Regions from separate parts of the Pseudoalteromonas sp. bablab_jr011 genome, predicted to be linked through region 4. Evidence: predicted binding sites of a transcription regulator. Region 4 holds the regulator's gene; each other region holds the start of a gene.
What was found. Region 4 encodes sigma-54, which starts transcription at its own class of promoters, with help from an activator protein. Its sites were predicted from a motif close to GTTGGCACGNNNNTNGNNT; they were not measured.

Region 1 (2,206 bases), on a different contig from region 4:
TCAGGATCTGCATCCGGTGGTGATACTTCGTCAACGATCATCTTGAACATAGGTTCCATGTTGTCAGATGGTTCGTCTAAATCTAATGTTGCCCAGCCGTTGATAGCTGATGCGTAGATAACTTTAAAGTCTAACTGTTCGTCAGTTGCACCAAGGTTATCGAATAAATCAAAGATTTGATCCATAACCCAATCAGGGCGTGCACCCGGCTTATCAATTTTATTGATAACAACGATTGGCTTCAAACCTTGCGCGAACGCTTTTTGCGTTACGAAGCGCGTTTGTGGCATTGGACCTTCTTGAGCATCAACAAGTAACAATACTGAGTCAGCCATCGAAAGTACGCGTTCAACTTCACCACCGAAGTCGGCGTGTCCTGGGGTGTCTACGATATTGATGTGGTAATCATTCCAAGAGATGGCTGTGTTTTTAGCCAAAATGGTAATACCACGTTCTTTCTCAATGTCGTTTGAGTCCATCACGCGCTCTTCATTACCGCCGCGTGTTTCTAATGTGCCTGATTGCTCAAGCAGTTTATCAACCAAAGTTGTTTTACCGTGGTCAACGTGGGCGATAATCGCTATATTTCTTAACTTTTCGATGCTCATATTTTTTCTCAGAGAAATTGAATCTCATTGATCCTGCAAGATCTACGCACTCACCTGCATTTTCAACAGATGTCTAAGCATAGGATTTAAAAGGGCGCATATTATCCCTTAATAATGGCATGGATGAAAGTTTATCCAATACAATTTTATAAACTTTCTTCAGGCTTTTTATAAGTATCTGTTTTATAAATGACAATTTTATTAATTTTATCTTTAATCGAACATCAAAACTGGTAAAAAATCACCTTTTTAGCAATATTTTGGCACTAAAGTACATTTCGTTTATGCTATCTAGGGTGGCTAATCGTTGTGCAAATACAACCGGTAAGCATAACGCACCACAATGAACATTTTACGCACCAAAACAGTGCAAAAATAATTAACAAAATGCGCTTTATTTTATTTTTATAAGCCTAAACAAGGCGTTAAAAATTTGGCATGAAACCAGCTTACATAGAACAAAAGCAATAATGCAGCAAAAATAAAACCCAACAATTGGAGGACACATGTCACAATCGGTTTTAGATTTTATCAAAGAAAATGACGTTAAGTTCATTGATTTACGCTTTACTGATACCAAAGGTAAAGAACAGCATGTTTCTATTCCTCATCATCAAGTTGATGAAGACTTCTTTGAAGACGGCAAAATGTTTGACGGTTCTTCAATTGCTGGTTGGAAAGGTATCAACGAATCAGACATGGTATTAATGCCTGTTCCTGAGTCTGCAAAAATGGACCCATTTTCTGAAGAAGCAACTTTAATCGTACGTTGTGACGTTGTTGAGCCTTCAACACTTCAAGGTTACGAGCGTGACCCTCGCTCTGTTGCTAAACGTGCAGAAGAGTACATGCGTTCAACTGGTATCGCAGACACAGTATTATTTGGCCCAGAGCCAGAGTTCTTCCTATTTGATGACGTTAAATACAAATCAGACATGTCTGGTTCTATGTATAAAATCGACGACATCGAAGCGGCTTGGAACTCAGATAAAGATTACGAAGGTGGCAATAAAGGTCATCGTCCAGGTGTTAAAGGTGGTTACTTCCCATGTTCACCAATCGACTCATCTCACGACTGGCGTTCAGCAACGTGTTTAGTTCTTGAAGAGCTAGGCCAAGTTGTTGAAGCACACCACCACGAAGTAGCAACTGCGGGTCAAAACGAAATCGCAACACGCTTCAATACAATGGTATTAAAAGCTGACGAAATCCAAGAGATGAAATATGTTATCCATAACATGGCTCACCTTTATGGTAAAACAGCGACATTCATGCCTAAGCCTCTTGTAGGTGATAACGGTTCTGGTATGCACTGTCACCAATCTTTAGGTAAAGATGGCGTGAACATCTTCGCTGGTGACAAATACGCAGGTCTTTCTGAAGAAGCGCTTTACTACATCGGTGGTATCATCAAGCACGCTAAAGCAATCAACGCATTCGCTAACGCGTCAACTAACTCGTACAAACGTCTTGTACCAGGTTTCGAAGCGCCAGTAATGCTTGCATACTCTGCACGTAACCGCTCTGCTTCAATCCGTATCCCTGTAGTACCATCTGCAAAAGGACGTCGTATCGAAGTACGCTTCCCTGATCCAACA
Region 2 (2,206 bases), on a different contig from region 4:
CTCAAATTTTGTGTTTAAATTTGAAATACCTTCTGCCATGGTAAAGTTCGTCATTTGCGCAATCATTTGATCGTTATCAGCAGGATTGCTCGGATCTTGAAACGACAACTGCTGCGTTAACAACGAAAAGAAATCTTCTTGAGACAGTGTATTACTGTCTTCTTTTGCTGTTGGCGTGTTTGTCTCATTCCAACGCAAGCTATCCATATAGGATGATGATGCAGAGCTGATGTCGTTACTCATAACTTATCCTCGATTACCGTTGTCCTAACAACAGTGTTTTACTTAACATTTGCTTAGCTGCATCAGCAACTTGCACATTTGTTTGGTAAGAGCGAGAGGCAGAAATCATATTAGCCATTTCTTCTACAACGTTGACATTTGGTTTATAGATATACCCATTTTCATCCGCGCTGGGGTGATTCGGGTTGTATTCTATTTGTAGCGGCTTATCGCTCTCTACAATGCCTAATACTTTAACGCCAACAGAAGAGCCCTGCGGATTACTTTGCGATGCTGACGCTTTTGTAAGTTCAGCAGCAAACACAGGATGGCGCGCTCGGTATGTCTGGTCTTGGCTTGAGCTAATTGTATTTGCATTCGAAATATTACTTGCTGTGGTATTTAAGCGAACATTTTGTGCGCTCATACCCGTGCCCGAAATATCAAAAACATTATATAAACTCATGATTAAGCTCCTTGACTACCGAGGGCTTTTTTAAGGCCTTTAATTTTACTACTCATAAATTGCAGGCTTGCCTGATACTCTAATGAGTTTTGTACATACAAGTTTCGTTCCACTTGTATATCAACAGAGTTACCATCACCTGTATCTGCTTGATTTGGCGTACGAAACATTTCTGAATTACCAACAAATCGACTGCCACCGGCAAGGTGTTTCTCATCCGTTCTTACCATGCTATTGCCGCCGTGCTGGTTGCTTTTTGCCGCTTTTAATGCGGATGCAAAATCGACATCTTTCGCTTTATAGCCCGGCGTATCAGCATTAGCGATATTTGTCGCTAATAACTCAGCGCGTTGTGAACGGATCAACATGGCATGAGGATGCACACCGAATGCTTTATCAAAACTGATAGCCATAACCATCTCCAAAAATTTGACTCTCCTTAGCTAATGCAAAAGGTAAGCCAAAAATTAAGCATGATTATTTAATAATTAAGGTGTTGATATATAATGAAATTAGCAACCTAAGAACTAGGTTGCTAAGGAAAGATTACTTTTTCTGGTAGATGATACCCGGATTACATCGCACCATATCAAAACTGTCACTAAGGCCAGCCATTGACTCTGAAGCGCCTAAAAACAGGTAGCCTTTTGGATTAAGTGCTTGCGCAAATTGCGCGATAATTTTTGCTTTTACTTCAGGTGCAAAGTAGATCAATACATTACGGCAAAAAATAATATCAAATTTACCCATCAAGGCATACGAATCCAATAAGTTTAAATGCCTAAAACTGACCATTTTCTTTATTGGATCAACTACTTGAGCCATACCATTACCACTGTCTTTAAAAAACTTTTGACGTCTTTCAACAGACAGACCACGTGCCAAAGCCAGTGAGTCATATTCTGCGTTTTTACACATATCAAGCATAGTATTAGAAATATCTGTGCCGATAATTTGTGCGCCCATTTTTAAAACGCCAGGTTGCTTAGATTGAAACTCAGCAACCGACATGGCAATAGAATACGGTTCTTGACCTGATGAACTTGCCGCTGACCAAATTTTAATTGGACGACGCAATTCTTTGAATTCAGGGAAAAGTTTAGTTTTAAGCAATTCAAATGGGTATTGATCACGAAACCACAAAGTTTCGTTTGTTGTCATTGCATCAACCACTGCGGCACGAAGCTGCCTCTCGTGAGGACTCAAGGTTTTACTTACCAACTGTGACAATGACTCAACATTAAAACGCGCCATCAATGGCGCCAAGCGACTTTTCACTAAATAAAGTTTGTTATCGCCTAGTACAATGCCACATTGTTGCTCTAAAAAAGAGCGGAACTGATCGTATTCGCTTTGTTGTAAGTGCTTATTTTCCAAAGTAATACCACCTATAAATAATTAATCACAATGAACCCACTTTTTAACGGCAGTCGCTAATTCGTCTGGGTTAAATTTTGCAATAAAATCATCGGCACCCACTTTTTCTATCATCGCTTGATTAAAAACACCACTGAGTGA
Region 3 (2,206 bases), on a different contig from region 4:
AAACCCACCACTTACTAATAATGTGAGTGGAATTAATGCAATCAACCAGTTTATAAACGACGCTTGAAGCGCCTTTAATTGCTGTTGATTCTTGGTGATCCGTAATTCATTTTGATCACGTAGCCACACAGTTTGCTCTGCAATAAGTTTGCTTGCTGGGGCAAATAATTCACCATCTTGTTTTTGCTCTGCAACTAAGTGTTGCTGGGCAAAGTTGAGTACTTCTGCCAATTGCTGCCACTGCGCCACATACTCTGTCGATGGACTAAGAAAAATAAGCTCATCAATACTTTGCAGCGATGACTGCCACTTATTTTCAATTAAGGTATCGAGTGATTCACTTTTTAAAACCCAATTTTGTCTTGTTGCTCTTTCTAGGCTATTTAAATCTTGTTTTAAACTATTAAACGCCTTTGTAACTAAATAATTATCGCTGACAATTTTTTGTGTCACAGCCAATTGTTTATTCAGTGCGTTTAAAAACACGATCACAACCAACGATAAAGGCAGCAAAGACAACAAAGTGCTAAAGACAAACTGGCCAATTAAACTGGGCCGCCAATCGAGCGCATGTTTAAATTTATTCGCAACGAGACCTTGCATACTGATCCTTTTCAACGTGACAGAAGATGATTATTAGATAAATAACTTAGACACTCGCTGAATCCAGCCTATATAACAGCACTTTTTAACCAACAAATGCTTTTTTGTTGCTAATCAGCAACAATATAACTCTCTGTTTTAAAATGAATAATCCTTTAGAACCCAAAAAACGTTGCAAAAAAGACACAACTCTTTGTAAGTATTGCTGAGCAAACCACTCAGAAAAAAATTAAACCATTGATATTAAACACATTTTAAAGTTGGCATTGTTTTTGTTAATACCGTAATAAGTTATAGATTTTAGGAAACAAAATGAAAACGATGGCCTGTATTTCAATCATGCTTGCCAGCTTAGTATCAATAAGCTCATACGCGCTTGATCTCAACGAGACGTTTAATGAACTTGATAAAGACAGTAATGGCGCGCTAAGTGAGTCTGAAGCATCTGAGGACGCACTGTTACATGGCAATTTTTCTCAAATTGATAGTAATGAGGATGGCCAAATTTCATTTCCAGAGTTTCAGTCGTTTATTCTATAGGAGATTGTTATGAAACAACTTATCGCTGCCTTTTCGCTGATATTTTTGGCTATCAGTGCGACCGTTTTGGCATCTCAAATGGATGTTCGTTTTACTAAGTTTGATAGCAATGCAGACAATGCAATTTCACTTTCTGAAGCTAATGAACACCCTGAGCTAATTAAGCAATTTACTGATCTTGATACAAATAATGATCAGCGATTATCTGAACAAGAGTTTGAAAAATTCAAACCTTAACCTCTTAAAGTGCTTGCCATAATCCCAGAGGGAGCGTGTAAACGGATTTAAATTTTGGGATTTAAATTATGGCAAGCACTTTTCCCAAAAAGGATTTTACTTTCTGAGGAGTTTTATTATGAAAATTGCGACACTTGCTTCATTCACTTTAATTACTATAAGCTTCAATACCTTAGCATTAGATGTTAAGCAGCGATTTGATCATTTAGACAAAGATAAAAATGGTTATTTAAGTGTTGAAGAGCTTGCATCTCAGCCACACTTGCAAAAGCACATGGCTAAATGGGATACAGACAACGATCAGCAAATATCACTCCTTGAATTTAAGCACTACTTAACAAACAAGAGTTAAAGCAATGTCAAAATACACTTTCGCCAGTCTTATAATCTGTGGTTTATATAGCAGTATGGTTTTTGCAACAGAAAGTATTGGAGAAAAATTTAAACAACTCGATCGTAATGAAGATGGCTTCTTAAGCCGTTCTGAATCTGCACGAGACCCCGCTCTGTGGTCTCGTTTTAAAAGTTACGACAGCGATAAAGACAATAAGTTATCGTTTGCTGAATTTAATGAATATGCTAGCAAATAATGCTGAGGGTGCGAGTCACCCTTTGCACGTTTTAATTACCTAATTATTTGCAGTTTACAGCAACTCTGATACTGTTTTTATAAATCAATAAAAATAAGAATAGTATGAAACTCATTATCAGCTTACTCGCAACTGCATCGATATCTTGCTTCGCTAACACCACCGTTATTTATAACGTAAATGGTTACACACCAACCTATCAAGGTCAGACACAGCAATTTTCAACCTTAGTCTTT
Region 4 (2,206 bases):
TTCTCTTTGTGTTTAATTACTTGACGATCAAGTTTATCGATTAACGAGTCGATGGCTGCATACATATCTTGGTGTTCAGTAGAGGCAAATAACTCGCCTCCGTTTACATGTAAAGTTGCTTCTGCTTTTTGGCTTAGTTTTTCTACATCTAGAATGACATGAACATTATTAATGTGGTCAAAATGCCTTTCTAGTTTCGCAAACTTGGTGTTTACATAGTCTCTTAATGAATCTGTGATTTCTACATGACGACCAGTTAAATTTAGTTGCATAAGCATTTTCCTTCTATGTAAAACGTCTAAATCAGACTCTTACGCTGATTCGACGGAGGTATTGCTAGAGACTCTCGATATTTTGCTATTGTCCGTCTAGCTACTTTAATTCCTTGCTCAGCCAATATATCTGCAATTTTGCTATCACTCAATGGTTTAGCTGTGTTTTCTGCGGCGATTAGCTTTTTGATTAAAGCGCGAATTGCCGTAGATGAACACTCACCCCCATTTTCAGTGCTTACATGGCTGGAGAAGAAATATTTCAACTCAAAAATTCCCCGCGGGGTATGCATGTATTTTTGTGTTGTTACTCGCGAAATTGTTGATTCATGCATTTCGACCATTTCTGCGACATCATTTAATACCATGGGTTTCATGGCCTCAGGACCATGTTCAAAGAAAGCCTGTTGTTGTTGAACAATACAGTTAGTCACTTTTAATAACGTGTCATTACGGCTTTCTAAGCTTTTAATAAACCATTTTGCTTCTTGTAAATGAGAGCGAATAAATTGGCTATCACTGCTTGATTTTACAGAACGTGACATCGCCGCATAGTGGCTATTCACTCTGATTTTCGGCATGCAGTCTGGGTTTAGTTCAACTACCCAACGGCCTTTTATTTTTTTTACGGATACATCGGGTATCACGTATTCAGACTCTTCTCTAACAATTGTATCCGCAGGCTTTGGATTTAAGCTGTGGATCAATGTCATGACTTCTTTCAGCTCACTTTCTTTAAGCTTAGTCTTTTTCATCAAAGTGCGATAGTCACGACTCGCTAATAATTCAATATGTTCTGATAACACCATTTTAGTTTCAGCTAAATAGGGGGTGTCAGCATCGAATTGGCGTAATTGAATACACAAACATTCTTGTAAACTACGGGCGCCAATACCGACAGGATCGAATAATTGGATTCTTTTTAAGACAGCTTCGACTTCATCAAGTTCGATTTCTTCTTCATCGTTATTTTGATTGAAGCTTTCAACAATGTCTTCGCAGCTTACGGTTAAAATACCCGAATCATCAATTGCCTCAACAATCGCAACGGCAATCGCTTCGTCTGTTGGGCTGAATGGAGTTAGTTGTAACTGCCACATTAGGTATTCGTGGAGAGTTTCGGTTGATGCGCCTTGGTAAATTGATTCATCTTCAGGCATTGGACCTGAGGAACTTGATGGGGCAGCACTCATGTACTCATCCCACGTAACATCCATTGCTAAGTCGTCACTTACGGTGTCTTTGTTGAGGGCATCACTGCTTTCTTGCTCGTACTCGCTCGCAGCTTCGTCAGCCGACGCGCTTAGTTGGGTATCGTCAGATTCGGCTTTTTGCTCGTTCTTGCCAATACTCTCTTCTGCATAATCTGCTTCTTCAACTTCAAGCAAAGGGTTAGAGTCTAACGCTTCTTGAATTTCTTGCTGGAGATCCAATGTACTGAGCTGCAACAAACGGATAGCCTGTTGCAGTTGTGGAGTCATTGTAAGTTGCTGGCCCATGCGCAGCTGTAATGATTGCCTCATGTATCCCTAACAATCCTTTTTAGTCTTATCAAACAATAGCACGATGCCGTTAACTATTTATTTGATTTATTGTCATTGTTATAAGTCTAGCAGATGCTCTAGTCGGTGGCGTATTTAAAGCCTGAATTGCTCGCCTAGATACACATCGCGTACAGTTTGGTCGGCTAACACATGTTCAGGTGTACCTGATGCAATTAGCTCCCCATGAGAAACAATGTAGGCTTTTTCACAAACATCAAGGGTTTCTCTCACATTGTGGTCAGTAATTAATACACCAATACCACGATTTTTTAAGTGCTCAATAATTTTCTTTATATCTAACACTGAAATAGGATCAACACCAGCAAAAGGCTCATCGAGCAAAATAAATTTAGGGTCAGCGGCCAGTGCGCGTGCTATTTCAACACGACG

Region 1: a site for sigma-54 is predicted at 1,041-1,059, ahead of glnA (glutamate--ammonia ligase). Genes of this name have one in related genera too.
Region 2: a site for sigma-54 is predicted at 1,135-1,153, ahead of flgB (flagellar basal body rod protein FlgB). Genes of this name have one in related genera too.
Region 3: a site for sigma-54 is predicted at 863-881, ahead of JIG41_RS19540 (EF-hand domain-containing protein). Genes of this name have one in related genera too.

Annotation. Positions count from the first base shown of each region.
Region 1 covers NZ_JACDWU010000324.1:4,466-6,671, reverse strand. The annotation lists gene typA (translational GTPase TypA) at 1-608, opposite strand, end outside; gene glnA (glutamate--ammonia ligase) at 1,115-2,206, shown strand, end outside.
Region 2 covers NZ_JACDWU010000282.1:10,596-12,801, forward strand. The annotation lists gene JIG41_RS16150 (flagellar hook assembly protein FlgD) at 1-243, opposite strand, end outside; gene flgC (flagellar basal body rod protein FlgC) at 257-688, opposite strand; gene flgB (flagellar basal body rod protein FlgB) at 691-1,101, opposite strand; gene JIG41_RS16165 (protein-glutamate O-methyltransferase CheR) at 1,235-2,065, opposite strand; gene JIG41_RS16170 (chemotaxis protein) at 2,087-2,206, opposite strand, start outside.
Region 3 covers NZ_JACDWU010000304.1:1,111-3,316, forward strand. The annotation lists gene JIG41_RS19535 (HAMP domain-containing sensor histidine kinase) at 1-603, opposite strand, end outside; gene JIG41_RS19540 (EF-hand domain-containing protein) at 916-1,143, shown strand; gene JIG41_RS19545 (hypothetical protein) at 1,153-1,380, shown strand; gene JIG41_RS19550 (EF-hand domain-containing protein) at 1,499-1,732, shown strand; gene JIG41_RS19555 (EF-hand domain-containing protein) at 1,737-1,970, shown strand; gene JIG41_RS19560 (amidohydrolase) at 2,075-2,206, shown strand, end outside.
Region 4 covers NZ_JACDWU010000326.1:14,748-16,953, reverse strand. The annotation lists gene hpf (ribosome hibernation promoting factor) at 1-272, opposite strand, end outside; gene JIG41_RS21735 (RNA polymerase factor sigma-54) at 299-1,795, opposite strand; gene lptB (LPS export ABC transporter ATP-binding protein) at 1,910-2,206, opposite strand, start outside.